2 regions of the Cupriavidus mimosae genome follow, and region 1 is predicted to be linked to the other one. Evidence: riboswitches for the same ligand, from Rfam matches in the RefSeq annotation. Region 1 holds a riboswitch; the other holds the start of a gene.
What was found. A riboswitch is a leader RNA that binds a small molecule or an ion and turns the genes downstream of it on or off. The one in region 1 is predicted to bind glycine.
Positions count from the first base shown of each region.

Region 1 (9,025 bases):
CCCCACCAGTCGGTCTCGTACATCAGCATGGCCGACCATTCGCGGCAGGCCCGTGCATCCGCGGGGTTCTCGCCCGCGCAGTTGGTGCCGGCCGGTCCCGGCCCGGCGTTGACGCCATCGCGGCCCAGGCTGTACGTCGCACCGACCGTGAAGCCGCCGAACTTGCCCTTGTACGACACCGCGTTGTCGGCGCGCGTGTTGGGGATATAGCTGTCGATCGAGCCTACGCCATACACGTTGGAGGTCAGGATGTCGGTATCGAGCCTGGCCCAGAACAGCATGGTGTACTGGCGCCCGAACCCGACCTGTCCCCACGGGCCGCTCAGCCCGACGAAGGCCTGGCGCCCGAACAGGCGCGCGCCCTGGTTCGACACCCCGGAGTCGGGCGCAAACCCCGATTCGAGCACGAACACGCTCTTCAGCCCGTGGCCAAGGTCCTCGGTGCCGCGCAGGCCCCAACGCGACGGCACGGTCGCCGCCAACGACGGCTGGCGCACCAGGGTACTGCCCGCCGCGCTAACGTGGTTCAGCATTTCCACGCCTGTATCGATGACGCCGTAGAGGGTCACGGACTGGGCCGCCGCCGCCATTGGCATGGCGGCGATCAGTGCTGCCGCGATGCGTATTTTCATGTTTGCCTCCTCCTGGCCGGGCCGAGTCCCCGCGGATCTGCCTGACCGTTGAATGTTCATATTTGAACATCTGTTTCTTTATTGAACCAATAGGCGCGAATCATATCGCTGTCTGCTGCGCAGGCGGAGTGGGGAAACTACCAACCGGGGGAAACGCGGTATGTGGCCGAAGGCGGATCGGTGGCGCGCACGCCGGTCTTGCTACACGCACCATTTACAAACCGTGCCCCTTGCACGGGTTACGGCAACGCGCCGCGACGGTGGCCCGGAACCTGCAAGGGCTTGCTGCCCCGATCCACCCTTCAGGAGCCCGCCATGAGCATCTTCAAGGACATCCTCAACAAGCTGCTGGGCAAGGACAAGCCCGCGGCCACCACCACGGCGACCACCGCGAGCACCCCACCCGCCGCCGGAACACCGACTTCAGCGGGCGCACCAGCCGGCACTGCGCCAACCGCCGGCACCGGCGCGGCGCCTGCGGGCAACGTCCAGGGCACCACCGGCGCGCCGGCCGCGGCCCAGGCCACGCCGCTGTCGGGCGTCGATGTCGAGGCCATCATGGACCGGATGGCGCAGCAGAGCGGGCAGACGCTGAACTGGCGCACCTCCATCGTCGATACGATGAAGGCGCTCGGGATCGACAGCAGCCTGGAACACCGCAAGGAACTGGCGCGCGAGCTGCACTACACCGGCGACATGAACGATTCCGCGGCGATGAACGTGTGGCTGCACAAGCGCCTGATGCAGGAGTTGGCCGCCAACGGCGGCAAGCTGCCGAAGGAATTGTCCTGAGCGATGAAGTGAAAGGCGGCGCCGGGCTGGCACCGCGGCAGGCTCAGCCCGCGATGCCGGCCCAGCGCAGGTGCCGCGCCCAGTCGGCTTCGCTGATCACGCCGGACACGCCCTGCCGCTGGCCATCGGCGCGATAGAAGTAGGTGCGCGGCATTTCGCCCATCCAGTCCGGATCGACCGCATAGCGCAGCCGCTCCTGCGGCTCGTGCCCGAAGACCCACGCATTGCGCGTGAGTCTGACGCGTTCGAGCATCTTTTGCACCTGCTGCGAGGCGTCGGCACTGTCCGTTGCCAGCGTGACGACGCGCAAGTCCGGATGCCGCGCCCGCAGCTTGCCGAGCGCCTCGAAGTTGCGCTTGCAATAGACGCAATCCAGCGACCACACCACCAGCACGAAGGGCTTGCCCTGCTGGCTGGCGGCGATGCGCGCGGCGCTGGCGGATTCGAACACGGCGACGCGATCGGCGGCATTGGCGGTGCCGAGCATCAGCGCGCACGCGGTAACCGCGGCAGTCAGGGCGGCAGCGAGGAGTTGGCGGCGCGATCGCATCATGCGCCCTCCTGCCCAAGCGCGAAGACCTGGAAGCCCTCGGCCTCGGTGCGCCATAGCACGTAGGCACGGCCGGCATGCTGCAGCAGGTGCGGCTGGTCGGAATCGCGCTCGGTGCCGGCCAGCTTGCGAGTCTGCCAGGTCTTGCCGCCATCGTGCGACAGCATGGCGGAAAGCCGCGTCTTCTGGCCATCGAACGACTTCCACACCACCGCGATGTCGTGGTCATTGAGCGCGACGATATCGGCATGCTGTGCGCGCGGGTCATCGAGCGCGCGTTGCGCCTGCAGCTTGCCGTCGCGCCAGCGCCCCACCGACACCGTCGGCTTGCCGTCGCGCACGCTGAACCAGACCATGTGCACCGTGCCGTCCGGCGCCACCGAAGCGCCGGGGCCGTGGTGCGGGCACGCGTCGATGCGCCAGTCGTCGAAGCTGGCGCGCTGCATCGGCGTGGCCTTGCCGTCGGCGCCCAGCAGCGCCAGCGCGTGGTCGCGCGCGTTGGGCGGGAACACATGACGCCACAGCGCCAGCATCCTGCCGTCGGGGGTGGGCGTCAGCGCGATGCGGCAGCATTCGCACGACTGGTCGGCGATCTTGTAGTCGCCCTGGAAGGTCTTGCCGTGATCGGCCGACACCGCGTAGTAGATCGCGGCGCCGGCATACGGCTGCTTGCGCGCCTCGGCGGCGGCCACGTCGCGCTTGTCGATCCAGCTGACAAAGACGCGCCCGGCCGGGTCCACCGCAAGGGCGTCGAAGCGATGCGCAATCTGGTCGCGGTTGGCATGCACCGTCAGCGGCTCGGCAAAGGACTTGCCGCCGTCGGTGGAGCGCGCAAAGCGGATAAAGCCGGTCCACGGCGTGGGCAGCGGCTGGGTCCAGGTGATGTAGACCTGCCCGTCGGGCCCCGTGGCCACCTTGGGACGGCTTTCATGATCGGCGGCGACCGGCTCCGGCGTGGCGTTGACATGCCGCGCCGCGCTGAAGCTGCGACCGTAGTCCGTCGACGACCGCACCGCGACATGCTGGCCATCCTTGTAGGCAATCCACAGCCTGCCGTCGCGGTCGAAGGCCGCGCCGGTGCCGAGTTCGCTCATTTTCGCCCTGGCCTGGCCGCCGTGGCTGGCGTGGCCGCCGTGCGCCTGCGCGGCCACGGCGGCCGACGCCAGCGTGGCGCAGGCCACCAGTCCCGCAGCGATCAGGCGGTACGCGCGGCGGGCGCCTGGCATGGTGGAGGTCAGCGTGTTCACGTGCTCAGAAGGAAAGTTTCGCCTCGGCGTAGAACGTCCGGCCCGGGTACGGGTGGTAGACGTAATAGCGCTGGTCGGTGAGGTTGTCGATGCCAAGCCCGAGCCGCACATTGCGCGCGGGCTTGTACGTCACCTTGACGTCGAAGGTCAGGAAGCTGCTGGTGCCGCCGAAGGTGTCGGGGTTGTGGTCCGAATTGTCGAGCGTATTGTACTGCCGGCCCGAATAGGTCATCGCCAGCGTGCCGGCCCACGCCGGCGTGAAGCGATAGGTGCCCACCAGGTTGGCGCGCCACTTAGGGATGCGATAGAAATACTTGCCCACCGAGGCCGGGTTGTTGGCGTTCTCCAGCGTCTTCGAATGGTTGTAGGCGCCGCTGGCCGAGAGGTCGAAGCCGCTCACCAGCACGTCGCGCCCATCGTAGGCCAGCTCGATGCCGCGCGTGCGCACCCGGTCGACGTTCTGGAAACTGGTGACGGTGGGGAACACCGTGGTGTTGGTCTGGCTGACCAGCGCATCGCGGATATCGTCCTCGTACAGCGAGACCCGGAAATTCGACGCCTCCACCGTGCGCTCGAAGGTCAGGTCCTTCGAGAACGAGCGCTCGGGCCGCAGGTTGGGATCGTTGTTGATCAGCGCGGTACCGGTGATGCGACCCTGGAACAGCTCGCTGACGGTCGGGTAGCGATAGGCCTGGCCCAGCGACAGCCGGCCCAGCCAGTCCTGCCCCAACGCCTTCTCCAGCGCCAGCTTGGGCGACCAGTTGGATTCGCTGCGCACCGGATAGCCGATATCCACGCCAGGCTGGCTGCGGCTGCCGTCATAGGCGCGCCAGTGCTCGTAGCGCACGCCCGGGATCAGCTTCCAGTCCTCGGCGAAGTACCAGGCGTCCTGCGCGTAGAGCGCCTGGGTCTCGGTCTTGCCGGCGAAGGCATTGTTGAACGCGGTGATGGTGGCCGCGCGCCAGTCCGAGGTGTTGTAGGTGGTGTTGCTCAGCCGGTAGTTGTCATAGTGGTAGCCGAAGGTGACCCAGTGCCCGCCCTGCAGGCGCTCGGGGCGGTAATCTGCTTTCAGGTCGAGCGTGCGCCAGCCGGTGCCGTCGCCATAGGTGACCGTGCCCGGTCCGTTGCCGACGGTGTTGGCGCTGCGGCTCACGTCCTTGCTGACATCGAACAGCGACGCTACCCCGGAAAAATTCCACCCCGTCTGGTTGCGCGTGCGCAGCGACAGGCCGTAGAGCCAGCGTGCATCCTCGCCATTGCCGGGCGCAAAGGCGTTGGCTGGAATCACGTACTGGTAGCCGCCGATGTTCACCGGACCGCCGGACACCACGTTGCCATTGGCATCGCGCAGGTAGCTGCCGGTGGCGTTGGAGCGGTCCTGCTGCCAGTAGGCAGCGGTGAACTGCGCCTGCAGCGTGCTGGTGATGTCGTAGCCGAGCTTGAGCTTGAGCTGGTCCTGCACCGTATGCGTAACGCCCTCGCTGTTCACGCCCATCACCACGCGGTCGCGGCCGCTCTGGTCCTGGTCGAAATAGGCCCCCGAGACCGGCGTGTCGGCGGCGCCCGCGGGCCGCTCCGAGCGCGACGCGGTATAGAAGCTGAGCGGCTGGCTCTTGCTGTCCTGCCGGTCCACGCTGACCAGCCACGAGAACGCGCCGACGCGGTCGCCCACATAGGCGTTGGCATGCACCCCGTTGAAGTTATCGTGGGTGCCGTACAGGCCGAAGCGCTGCGTGAACAGCTGCACGCTGGCATCGCCCTCGAACTTCTCCGGCGTGCGCGTGGTGATCAGCACCGTCGCGCCCAGCGAATTGCCGGGATACAGCGCCGAATACGGCCCGTACAGCACGTCCATACGCTCGATCTCGGCGGCATTGACCAGCGACCAGCGCGGCGGGAAGCTGAAGTCCGAGCCCAGCAGGTTGGACAGCAGCAGCCCGTCCGCATAGACCAGCCCGCGTGCCGACTGGCGCGAACTGGTGCTGCGCACCGAAATGATCGAATTCATATCGCCGATAAAGCGCTTGCGCACGGCGAGGTTGGGCGCGTACTTGAGCGCGTCCTCGGTATTGACCACGTTAAAGTCGGCCATGCGCGTGCTGCTGATGCCATACGCCGGCGCCGGCGTGTTGGGCGGGATCGCCGGCGTCTCGCCGCGTTCGGGGCGGGCCGATACCACCACCTCCTGCAGCGGCGCGGGCGCCTCCACGGGTGCCTCCACCCCTTGGGCGGCGGCCACGGCGGGGCCCATCAGCACTGCCGAAACGGCCAGTGCAATGCGGTGTTTCTTCACTGAATGCCTTGTTGTCGTCGTTGTGGGCTCGCCGCGCCTGCGCGGCAGCAGGCGCTCCTCCCGGGCGCCCCCGAGCTTCCCCGATAGCGAGCGCTGACATTTTATGGCGCCGGAAGCCATTGGCCGATGCGACATAGCGACGCGGCCAGCGCAGCCATATCCGCATGCATCCGTGTTAACCCGTATATCCAATACGGGGCCTTGTCACTACATTGCCCCGACTGGCGTCAAGCCAGCGTGATGCAGGGAGAGACTGTCGCGGCGCCCGCCGCGCACGGCGCCGAAGGAGCAACCGCCCCGGAAACTCTCAGGCAAAAGGACCGGCATCACCCGTCAGTGCACTCTGAAGAATGCCGGACGCCATCGTCCGCCCGGCATACCGAAGGAGCAAGCGCGCCCGCCCCAGTGGCAAGGCGTCGTGAATCTCTCAGGTCCAGAACAGAGGGGGCGTCCTACACGCATGTCGCGTGCGGACTCCCACCCTTCGACGTTCCTGGATCCTGCAGATCATGAAGACAATCGCTGTCATCGGCGGTGGCATCACCGGTGTCACCACCGCCTACGCGCTGGCGCGGCGCGGATTCTCCGTCACGCTGTTCGAACGGCATCGCTATGCCGCCATGGAGACCTCGTTCGCCAACGGCGGCCAGCTCTCCGCATCCAACGCCGAGGTATGGACCCACTGGTCCACCATCGTCAAGGGGATGAAGTGGATGCTGCGCAAGGATGCGCCGCTGCTGGTCAATCCCCGGCCCAGCTGGCACAAGCTGTCGTGGTTCGCCGAGTTCATCGCGTCGATTCCCCACTACCGCCGCAACACCATCGAGACCGCGCGCCTGGCCATCGCCGCGCGCGAGCACCTGTTTGCCTGGGCGGCGCAGGAAGGCATCGATTTCGATCTGAAGAAGGAAGGCATTCTCCATATCTACCGCGACCAGGCCGGCTTCGAGCATGCCGGCCGCGTCTCCGCGCTGCTGGCGCAGGGCGGGCTCGAGCGGCGCGCGGTGACCCCGCAGGAGATGCGCGCGATCGAGCCGACGCTGGCGGGCTCCTACTACGGCGGCTACTTCACCGAAAGCGATTCGACCGGCGACATCCACAAGTTCACCAGCGGCCTGGCCGCCGCCGCTGCTCGCCTGGGCGTGCGCTGCCGGTACGGCCAGGACGTGCGCGCGGTGAAGACGGACGGACGGCATGCCACCGTCACCGTGCAGGACGGCGCGGACAGCGCCAGCTCTACCTTCGACGGAGCCGTGATCTGCGCAGGCATCGCAAGCCGCGCCCTGGCGGCAGGGCTGGGCGACCGCGTCAACATCTATCCGGTCAAGGGCTATTCGATCACGGTCAACCTGACCGACGACGCCAGCCGCGCCGCGGCACCGGTGGTCAGCCTGCTCGACGACGAAACCAAGCTGGTCACCAGCCGCCTCGGCCACGACCGCTTCCGCGTCGCCGGCACCGCCGAGTTCAACGGCACCAACCGCGATATCCGCGCCGACCGCATCCGCCCGCTGGTGGACTGGGTGCAGCAGTGCTTCCCCGGCGTCAGCACGCGCAGCGTGGTGCCATGGGCCGGGCTGCGGCCGATGCTGCCCGACATGCTGCCGCGCGTGGGGCGCGGCCGCTCCGCCTGCATCTTCTACAACACCGGCCATGGGCATTTGGGGTGGACCTTGTCGGCGGTGACGGCGGAGATGGTGGCGGGGGTTGTGGACCAGGCAATGGGGAGTGCGCCGGCGATGGTGCCTGGCGCGGTTTTGGCGCCGGTGCGGGCGTGAGGCGGCGGAGGCAAAGGGCTTAGCACGCAAGCGCATTTCCAAGAGTCAGCGATTTCTGAATCCGTTGCCCGGATTCAAACTTCGCGCGTCCCTGGAAATGCGACATCTCTCATCGATTCCCCGGTACCGACAGGAAATACTGGTGGCGTCATCGGACCACCGATGATCGGGTGTGGAAAGCCCGGATGTATAAGGTGGACAGGCGTTGCGCTTGTAGCGGGCAACGCCTGTGTGTTCGCACGAACCAAGCCGGCTCCCTGGCGGGCCGGGCGAGGCAGCCGCAAGGCTGACCGGTTCCCCACCTTTGACCGGTCTTTCCACCCTCGCCGTCTGGCCCGCCGCCCTCATGTGGAAATGAGTGGCGCGCCTTTACTAGTGGGGAACTTATGGCAACGATCGATGAAATCACAAACGACTGTCTTCAGCAGGTTCGCGCAGGAATTGAAGGGGTTCTCGTACTGCTGGATCACGAAAGCGAAAGTTCGGACGGCTGCTTCAGTGCGCTGTGTCTGCTTGGCATGGTGAAGATGCAGCTGGATGGGCTGATGGTTGAGCGAGAGCGGTTGCAATAGTGGCTGACGGGTGTGACAGTGAGTTTGGGATGTCACACCCTTGTTCTGCGGGAAGCACCTTGAAACACCGCCTGCAAACCGGCCCTCATTGATCCTGAACGATCACGCTTTGACAGGCTCTCTTTAGTCGTTAAGCGTCAGTTCGGTTACTGATTCTGACGATAGCGCAGTCGTATGTTCGGTGGCCAAAGACCGGCCACACGCAGCTACAGCTGAAATGGGGCGGCGAAGCCACACACTCACTGTGCCTTCGTCACAAAAATTTCACTTCACACACTTCCATTATTCGACTATCGTCGAAAAATGGAAACCGATCACGCCCTTGATGCGCTTGCCGCGCTCGCCCATTCGATACGTTTGTCCGTGTTCCGGCTGCTCGTGCAGGCCGGGCCTGGCGGCCTTCCCGCGGGCCGCATAGCCGAGTTGATGGACATGCCGGCGTCATCCCTCTCCTTTCACCTGAAGGAGTTGCACCGTGCCGGCTTGTTATCCAGCAGGCAGGACGGACGCTCGATCATTTACATGGCCCATTTCGAGACCATGAACGCACTGCTTGGCTACCTTACGGAAAACTGCTGCAGCGGCAATCCGTGCTCCCCTGTGTCCCAATGTTTCGTCGCCTCGGAGCCCAAATCATGAAGCGCTTCCACGTGCACGTCAGCGTCACCGACCTGTCTGCGAGCATTCGCTACTACTCAGCCCTCTTCGCGTCCGAGCCCACGGTCGTAAAAGAGGACTATGCGAAGTGGATGCTGGAGGATCCGCGCGTGAACTTCGCCATTTCGGCCCGTGGCGCGGAGACCGGCATCGACCACCTCGGGTTTCAGACAGACGACGCGGCCGAGCTGGCCGAACTGAAGCAGCGGGCCGAAGCGGCCGACATGGCGTTGCTCGACGAAGGCGAGACCACCTGCTGCTACGCCAAGAGCGAGAAGTACTGGGTCACGGATCCGCAAGGCATCGCGTGGGAGCACTTCCATACCCTGGGTAATGTGCCGGTGTACGGCGAATCCCGGAAAATCGATGCGGCGGGCCAGGAATCGGCCTGTTGCGCCCTCCGCGCTCCGAAGGGCAAGCCGATCGGCGTCGCGGTCAAGTCCACGCCGTCCTGCTGCTAAGGGTGCGTCCTCACACGCATTCCGATCCGCACCTCAATGATCT
Region 1 covers NZ_JALHRY010000007.1:44,558-53,582, reverse strand. The annotation lists gene MKD50_RS14655 (porin) at 1-632, opposite strand, end outside; gene MKD50_RS14650 (DUF3597 domain-containing protein) at 948-1,424, shown strand; gene MKD50_RS14645 (TlpA family protein disulfide reductase) at 1,468-1,977, opposite strand; gene MKD50_RS14640 (sialidase family protein) at 1,974-3,200, opposite strand; gene MKD50_RS14635 (TonB-dependent receptor) at 3,226-5,514, opposite strand; glycine riboswitch at 5,749-5,847, shown strand; glycine riboswitch at 5,848-5,966, shown strand; gene MKD50_RS14630 (D-amino acid dehydrogenase) at 5,982-7,292, shown strand; gene MKD50_RS14625 (DUF1484 family protein) at 7,679-7,864, shown strand; gene MKD50_RS14620 (ArsR/SmtB family transcription factor) at 8,168-8,503, shown strand; gene MKD50_RS14615 (ArsI/CadI family heavy metal resistance metalloenzyme) at 8,500-8,982, shown strand.

Region 2 (9,025 bases), on a different contig from region 1:
CCCGCCGACCGGGTCGCAGGTCAGGCCCAGGTTGTGCTCCATGCCGATCTCGGCAGCGTTCTCCACCTGCGCCGGGCTGCCGCCGGTGACCGCGGCAAGTGCGCCGGCCGCCATCGAGCAGGCCACGCCGACCTCGCCCTGGCAGCCTACCTCGGCGCCGGAGATCGACGCGTTGAGCTTGTACAGCAGGCCGATCGCGCCCGCGGTCAACAGGAAATCGACCACGCCCTCGCGGTTGGCGCCAGGCACGAAGCGATCGTAGTAGTGCAGCACCGCCGGGATGATGCCGGCCGCGCCATTGGTCGGCGCCGTGACCACGCGTCCGCCGGCGGCGTTTTCTTCATTGACGGCGATGGCGTACAGGTTGACCCAGTCCATTACCGAGAGCGGGTCGGACAGCGTGCGCTCGGCGCGCTCGGTCAGGCTGCGGTACAGCTCGGGCGCGCGCCGCTTTACCCTGAACGGCCCCGGCAGTTCGCCGTCGGTGCGGCAGCCGCGCGCCACGCAGGCCTGCATCACGTCCCAGATATGCAGCAGGCCGTTGACGACCTCGGCCTCGCTGCGCCAGGTCAGTTCGTTTTCCAGCATCAGCCGGGCAATGCTCTTGCCGCTGGCGCTGGCCATCCCGAGCAGCTCCTTGCCGCTGCGGAACGGGTGCGGCAGCTGCTGCGCGGCGTTGAGCACCTGCGTATTGGGTGCGCCCGCGGTGACCACGAAGCCGCCGCCGACCGACAGGTAGCGCGCCTCGCGCAGGGTGGCGCCGGCGCTATCGAAGGCGTGGAACTTCATGCCATTGGGATGCTCGGCCATGGCCTCGCGCCGGTAGAAGGCGATGTGCTCCTTCTCGACGAAGGGCACGAGGTGGCGGCCCAGCAGCGACAGCTCGCGGGTCTTGCGCAGGGCCGCCAGGCGCGTATCGATGGAATCGGGATCGATGGTGTCGGGCGCCTCGCCCATCAGGCCCAGGATCACGCCCTTGTCGGTGCCGTGGCCTTTGCCGGTGGCGCCCAGCGAGCCATACAGCTCCACCCGCACGCCGGCGACTTGCGGCAGCAGCCCGTCGCGCTCCAGCCCCTGCGCGAACATCAGCGCCGCACGCATCGGCCCCACGGTGTGCGAGCTCGACGGGCCGATGCCCACCTTGAACAGATCGAATACGCTGACTGCCACGGACGGCCTCCAGATTGACGCCGGACCAGGCCGGCGGGCGCCGCGTTGCGCGGCGCCCTGAGTACAGCTTAGCTTGTGGCCGGGGTGCCGGCTCAGTCCACCACGTAGTCGCTGACCGGCACGCAGGCGCAGAACAGGTTGCGGTCACCGTACACGTTGTCGGCGCGGCCGACCGGCGGCCAGTACTTCTGCGTGCGCAGCGACGCCACCGGGTAGGCGGCTTCCTCGCGCGTGTACTGGTGGGTCCACTCGTTGGCGGTGACCACCGCGGCGGTGTGCGGGGCGTGCTTGAGCGGGTTGTCGTCGCGGTCGAAGGTGCCGTCGGCAACGCGGCCGATCTCCTGGCGGATCGCGATCATGGCGTCGATGAAGCGGTCCAGCTCATGTAGCGCTTCGGACTCGGTCGGCTCGATCATCAGCGTGCCCGGCACCGGGAAGCTCATGGTCGGCGCGTGGAAGCCGTAGTCCATCAGGCGCTTGGCCACGTCTTCGTTGCTGATGCCGGTTTCCTTCTGCAGCGGGCGCAGGTCCAGGATGCACTCGTGCGCGACCAGGTCGTGCTGGCCGGTGTACAGCACCGGGTAGTACGGCGCCAGGCGCTTGGCGACATAGTTGGCGGCCAGGATCGCGTTCTCGGTCGCCGCGGTGAGGCCGGCCGAGCCCATCATCGCGATATACATCCACGAGATCGGCAGGATGCTGGCCGAGCCGAACGGCGCCGCCGACACGCCGCCGATGCCGCGCTCGTCGCGGCGATAGCCGACGCTGTCCTGGTTGGGCAGGAAATCCGCCAGGTGCGCGCCGACCGCAACCGGGCCCACGCCCGGGCCGCCGCCGCCGTGCGGAATGCAGAAGGTCTTGTGCAGGTTCAGGTGCGATACGTCGCCGCCGAACTGCCCCGGCGCGGCGGTGCCGACCATCGCGTTCATGTTGGCGCCGTCGACGTAGACCTGGCCGCCGTGCTTGTGCACGATCTCGCAGATCTGCTGCACGCCCTGCTCGAACACGCCATGCGTGGACGGGTAGGTGATCATGATCGCAGCCAGGTTCTTGCTGTGCTGCCCGGCCTTCTGCGCCAGGTCTTCCAGGTCGACATTGCCGTTCTCGTCGCAGGCCACCACCACCACCTTCATGCCGGCCATCTGCGCCGACGCCGGGTTGGTGCCGTGCGCCGACGACGGGATCAGGCAGATGTCGCGATGGCTTTCGCCGCGGCTGGCGTGATACGCATGGATGATCAGCAGGCCGGCGTACTCGCCCTGCGAGCCGGCGTTGGGCTGCAGGCTGACCGCGGCGTAGCCGGTGGCGGCGCACAGCATGGCCTCGAGCTGGTCGATCATCTCGCGGTAGCCCACGGTCTGGTCCAGCGGCGCGAACGGGTGGATCTGGCTGAACTCGGGCCAGGTCACCGGGATCATTTCGCTGGTGGCGTTCAGCTTCATCGTGCACGAACCCAGCGGGATCATGGTGCGGTCCAGCGCCAGGTCCTTGTCGGCCAGCATGCGCAGGTAGCGCAGCATCTCGTGCTCGGCGTGGTGCGTGTTGAACACCGGGTGCGTCAGGTAGGCGCTGGTGCGCGCCAGCGCGGACGGAAACGCGTCCTGCGTGGCGGCCTCGAACTGGTCGAAGTCGACCTCGGCGGGCAGCGGCTTGCCCTGGATAAAGATTTCCCACAGCGCGATCACGTCGGCGCGGGTGGCGGTCTCGTCCAGCGAGATGCCGACGCGCGTGGCGCCGGCATGGCGCAGGTTGATGCCGCGCGCGGTGGCGGCGGCGTGGATCGCATCGGTGTTGAAGCCGGTTTCCAGCGTCAGCGTGTCGAAGAAGTTGTCGTTGGTACGCGCGAAGCCCAGCGCCTGCAGGCCCGCGGCCAGCGTCGCGGTCAGGCGATGCACCCGCTGCGCGATGCGCTTCAGGCCCTGCGGGCCATGGTAGACCGCGTACATCGACGCCATCACCGCCAGCAGCACCTGCGCGGTGCAGATATTGGAGGTGGCCTTCTCGCGGCGGATATGCTGCTCGCGCGTCTGCAGTGCCAGGCGGTAGGCCTTATTGCCCTGCGCGTCGATGGTCACGCCGACCAGGCGGCCCGGCATCGAGCGCTTGAACGCATCCTTCACCGCCATGTAGCCCGCATGCGGGCCGCCAAAGCCGAGCGGCACGCCGAAGCGCTGCGAGTTGCCCACCGCGACGTCGGCGCCCCATTCGCCCGGCGCGGCGATCAGCGTCAGCGCCAGCAGATCGGCGGCGGCCACCACCAGGCCGCCGGCGGCGTGCACGGCGTCGGCGATGGCGCGGTAGTCATTGATGTCGCCGTTGACGCCCGGGTACTGCAGCAGCACGCCGAAGGCGCCCGCGGCGGCAGCGTCAGCGGCGGGGCCGACCTTGACCTCGATGCCCAGCGGCAGCGCGCGTGTGCGTACCACTTCCAGCGTCTGCGGCAGCACGTCGTCGGCGACGAAGAAGATATTGGAGTCGTGCTTGTTCACGCGCTGCAGCAGCGTCATCGCCTCGGCCGCGGCGGTGCCTTCATCGAGCATCGAGGCATTGGCGATGTCGAGTCCGGTCAGGTCGGTGACCATCTGCTGGAAATTCAGCATCGCTTCCAGCCGGCCCTGCGAGATCTCGGGCTGGTAGGGCGTGTACGCGGTGTACCAGGCCGGGTTCTCGAAGATATTGCGCAGGATGACGCCGGGCGTGATGGTGTTGAAGTAGCCCTGGCCGATAAAGCTCTTCAGCACCTTGTTCTTGCCCGCCAGCGCGCGCAGCTTTGCCAGCGCGGCCTCTTCGCTCAGCGGCTCGGTGAACTCGCCCATCGGCATGCCGTCGCGGCGGCGGATGGCGGCGGGGATGACGGCGTCGATCAGCGCTGCGCGGCTGTCATAGCCGAGCACCTTCAGCATGTGCTGCTGCTCGGGGGTATCGGGGCCGATATGGCGGGCGGCGAAGGCGTCGCGCGCCTCCAGTTCGGCCAGCGTGGGCCGGGTTGCGTGGGCGGCGTTCATGGGCAGCGGGGCGTTCATGGGCAAGAACCTCGTGGGGGGCGCTGCGGCAGGTGGTCAGCCGTGCCGCGGCGCCGCGAATGCGGTGTGCCGGTCCCTGGCGCGGGACCGGCGGGCGATCAGGCGCCGACGCTGGCCTTGTAGGCGTCGGCCGACATCAGGCCGTTGACGTCGTCGCCGTTGGCCGGCTTGAGCTTGAACAGCCACGCGTCGAAGGCGTTGGCGTTGACGCTTTCCGGCGCCGCGGTGGCGGCTTCGTTGACCGCGATCACTTCGCCGGCCACGGGTGCGTAGATGTCGGAAGCAGCCTTTACCGATTCCACCACGGCCAGCGCGTCGCCGGCACCGACCGACTTGCCCACTTCGGGCAGTTCCAGGAAAACGATGTCGCCCAGCGCATCCTGTGCGTGGTCGGTGATGCCGATGGTGAGCGTGCCGTCGGCTTCGACGCGCACCCACTCATGCGACTCGGTGTACTTGAGGTCAGCGGGGAAATTCATGAAGGTTCTCCGGATTCAGATCTGTTTCTTGTTGGGTGATACCTGCCCGGCAACGCTGCCGGCAGGCGAGGGCGACCGTTGGGTGAGCGGGGCTGTCCCCTTAGCTCACGAGTGCCTTGCCATGACGCACAAACGGCAGTTTAACCACAGTCGCGTTGAGTTTGCGGTCGCGGATCTCCACCTGCACGGTGTCGCCCACGTTCACCCCCTGGGGCAGGCGCGCGAATGCGATCGATTGCGACAGCGAGGGGCTGAAGGTGCCGCTGGTGATTTCGCCGTCACCAGCGGGGGTGATGACTTTCTGGTGGGCGCGCAGCACGCCCCCTTTGTCCCGCAGGATCAGGCCGAGAAACTGCTGGCGCGAACCGGCCGCGGCCAGCGCCGCCTTACCTGTGAAATCGCGCTCGCTCTGCAGGTCGACGGTCCACGCCAGGCCCGCGTCCAGGGGCGAGACCTTGATATCCATGTCCTGGCCGTACAGGTTCATGCCAGCTTCGAGGCGCAGCGTGTCGCGCGCGCCCAGGCCGGCCGGGCGCACGCCCGCGGCATTCAGTTTTTCCCACAGGCCGGCGACGCTGGCGGCCGGCACCACCAGCTCGAAGCCGTCTTCGCCGGTGTAGCCGGTGCGCGCCACCATCACTTCGCCGAGGGCGGGGTCCTGCACCACCACCGCGTTGAACGGCTTGAGCGCATCGGAAGGCTGGGTCGACGGGAAGGTGCTCCACACCTTGGCGCGGGCGTTGGGGCCCTGCACCGCGACGATCGCCAGCGGCTGCACGCCCGCGGGCGCAACGTCCTCACGGCGCGGCGTGATGGTCACGCCGCTGCCGGTGGCGTCGTTGCGGGCGCGGATCCAGTCGATATCGCCGACCGCGGTGCCGGCGTTGACCACCAGGCGGAAACGGTCCTCGGCGAAGAAATAGACGATCAGGTCGTCGATGACGCCGCCGTTCTCGTCGAGCATGCAGGAGTAGAGGGCCTTGCCGGGGGACTGCAGCTTGTCGACGTTGTTGGCCAGCAGGCCGCGCAGGAAGCTGCGGGTATTCGGGCCGGCGAGATCGACCACGCACATGTGGGAGACGTCAAACATGCCGGCATCGTTGCGCACGGCGTTGTGTTCTTCGATCTGGGAGCCATAGTTGACCGGCATGTCCCAGCCGCCGAAGTCGACCATGCGGGCGCCGAGGGCGCGGTGGATAGCGTTGAGGGGCGTGGCCTGGAGCGTCATGGAATCCTCGGGGCAGTCTCGGTTGGCGAAAACAAAAAAGGGCCATCCGCCGCAACCATCGCTACGCCAATATGGCAAGCAATCCGCTGCGGCGGATGACCCCTCTGTCCTCGATACCTGAGAGATTACGAGGCGGATCCCGTGGACCCAATCCTCGTGCGCCCCTTCGGTGGGCACGCTCGCCACGAATGGCGGGTGCCGCTCTCCAGAGTGCGGCATGCATCGTGTGCATGTTGCATGCCGATCCGACCGGTCCGTGGTGCCTGAGAGTTTTCGGGTGATACCCCTTCGGCGGCGCAGGCGATGCGCGCTCTCCCGGTCGGATGCGCGCAATGTACGGGAGGCCCCCGCCTTTGTCAAACCAAGGCGAGGCCGCCGTACCCACCGCTGCGCGGCAGCGCTTACTTCTTCTTGTCGTCGGTAACGACGTTACCGATTACGCCGCCCACTGCCGCCCCGCCCAGCGTACCCAGCGCGCTGCCGTCGGTCAGGACGGCGCCGCCGACCGCGCCGGCACCGGCGCCGATGGCGGTATTACGTTGTTTCGGGGTCATGTCCGCGCAACCGGCAAAGGCCGCGACCGTCATGCCGATCAGGGTCACCTTGGTCAAAGTTTGCAGGGTTTTCATTGTTGGCTCCGATGTGATGATTTGTGCATGCCCAAGCGATCCGACGGACCGGGGGACACACTGTTTAGAGTGTCGCGTCATGTCATTGGCTCCGCGTTTTACGAAGTGTTACGCCAGTGACACAGCCGCGCCCGTGCGCGCGGCTTGCGCTGACTGACCCGCCGCGGCGACCGTGTTAACATCGGCAGCTTTGCCGCAGGCCCGGGTGACGGGATGCCGGCAATTCCCGCCGCATTCCGTCGATTCCGCCGCTGCCCCCACACGCTTGCCCCGCATGACCCATGGCCTGAACCCCGCCCAATCCGAAGCCGTCCGCTACCTGGACGGGCCTTGCCTGGTGCTGGCCGGCGCGGGCTCCGGCAAGACCCGGGTGATCACGCAGAAGATCGCGCATCTGATCGAGGACAAGGGCTTCGAGCCGCGCCATATCGCCGCCGTCACATTTACCAACAAGGCGGCCAAGGAGATGCAGGAGCGCATCGCCAAGCTGATGGAGGGCAAGACCACGCGCGAGGGCAAGCGCATTCCGCTCAAGCAGCTGACGGTCTGTACGTTCCACTCGCTGGGCGTGCAGATCCTGCGCATGGAAGCCGAGCACGTGGGCCTGAAGCCGCAGTTCTCGATCATGGATTCGGACGACTGCTTCGGCCTGATCCAGGAGCAACTGGGCACCACCGACAAGAAGCTGATCCGCGGCGTGCAGAGCACGATCTCGCTGTGGAAGAACGGCATGGTCGACCCCGAGGCCGCGATCGCGCAGGCCGCCAATGCCGACGAGCACCAGGCCGCGCTGGTCTACCGCAACTACGTCGCCACGCTGAACGCCTACCAGGCGGTGGATTTCGACGACCTGATCCGCCTGCCGGCCGAACTGTTCGCGCGCGATGAAGCGGTCCGGCTCAAGTGGCAGAACCGGCTGCGCTACTTCCTGGTCGACGAGTACCAGGACACCAACGCCTGCCAGTACCAGCTGCTCAAGCTGCTGGCGGGTGGCTCGCACCTGCGCGCGCCGGCCTTCACCGCGGTGGGCGACGACGACCAGGCCATCTACGGCTGGCGCGGCGCCACGCTGGACAACCTGCGCGGCCTGCAGACCGACTTCCCCAACCTGAAGGTGATCAAGCTGGAGCAGAACTACCGCTCCACCGTGCGCATCCTGGAAGCGGCCAACGCGGTCATCGCCAACAATCCCAAGCTGTTCGACAAGAAGCTGTGGAGCGAGCATGGCATGGGCGATCCCATCGCCATCCACCCGATGAACGACGAGGAGCACGAGGCCGAGTCGGTGGTGTTTCGCCTGTCGGCGCACAAGTTCGAGCGCCGCGCGCAGTTCCGCGACTATGCCATCCTGTACCGCGGCAACCACCAGGCGCGGCTGTTCGAGCAGATCCTGCGGCGCGAACGCATCCCTTACGTGCTGTCGGGCGGCCAGAGCTTCTTCGACAAGGCCGAGATCAAGGACATCTGCGCCTACCTGCGCCTGATCGCCAACCCCGACGACGATCCCGCCTTTATCCGCGCCATCACCACGCCGCGCCGCGGCGTCGGCAACACCACGCTCGAAGTGCTGGGCACCTTCGCCGGCCAGGCCAAGGTGTCGCTGTTCGAGGCGGCGATGATGGGCGGCATCGAGGGCAAGCTGCAGCCGCGCCAGCTGGAGCCGCTGCGGGTGTTCTGCGAATCGATGGTGCGGCTGGCCGACCGCGCGGCCAAGGACCCGGCCACCGTGGTGCTCGACGACCTGATGGCCGGCATCCACTACGAGGCCTACCTGTACGACAGCTTCGACGAACGGCAGGCGCAGTCGCGCTGGACCAATACCCTGGAATTCCTCGACTGGCTCAAGCGCAAAGGCACCAAGCCGGACGCGGCCGAGGGCGAGGAGGCCACCGGCTTCGACAACGCCGACGGCTTCGGCAGCGAAGGCAAGAACCTGCTCGAGCTGACGCAGACCGTGGCGCTGATGAGCATGCTCGAAGGGCGCGAGGAAGATCCCGACGCGGTGCGGCTGTCGACGCTGCATGCGTCCAAGGGGCTGGAATATCCGCACGTGTTCCTGGTCGGCGTGGAAGAGGGCATCCTGCCTCACTGCCGCGAAGACGACGACATGACCGACGAGAAGATCGAGGAAGAGCGCCGGCTGATGTATGTCGGCATCACGCGCGCGCAGCGCAGCCTGCAGATCAGCTGGTGCAAGAAGCGCAAGCGTGCGCGCGAGACCTATTCGTGCCAGCCGTCGCGCTTTATCGGCGAGATGAAGCTGGAAGAAGCGCCGGCACCCAAGGACGAAACCCCGGCGATGAGCCCCAAGGACCGGCTCGGCGCGCTCAAGGCGCTGCTCGGCAATGGGGGCAAGACGGTCGCCGGCTGAGCGGTCAAGGCGCCGGCGCAACTTCTACCGCGCGCCTGAAACCGCCAGCGTGACGTACCGCGAGCCGCGCTGCCCGCGCGTGAAGTCCAGCGTGAAGTCGCCGACGTCGACGCGCCCCTGCAGCG
Region 2 covers NZ_JALHRY010000008.1:192,555-201,579, forward strand. The annotation lists gene MKD50_RS16860 (L-serine ammonia-lyase) at 1-1,170, opposite strand, end outside; gene gcvP (aminomethyl-transferring glycine dehydrogenase) at 1,263-4,193, opposite strand; gene gcvH (glycine cleavage system protein GcvH) at 4,292-4,672, opposite strand; gene gcvT (glycine cleavage system aminomethyltransferase GcvT) at 4,773-5,900, opposite strand; glycine riboswitch at 5,995-6,119, opposite strand; glycine riboswitch at 6,141-6,228, opposite strand; gene MKD50_RS16880 (YMGG-like glycine zipper-containing protein) at 6,302-6,529, opposite strand; gene MKD50_RS16885 (UvrD-helicase domain-containing protein) at 6,804-8,900, shown strand; gene MKD50_RS16890 (ABC transporter substrate-binding protein) at 8,925-9,025, opposite strand, start outside.
Region 2: another riboswitch for glycine. It lies ahead of gcvT (glycine cleavage system aminomethyltransferase GcvT); the one in region 1 lies ahead of MKD50_RS14630 (D-amino acid dehydrogenase).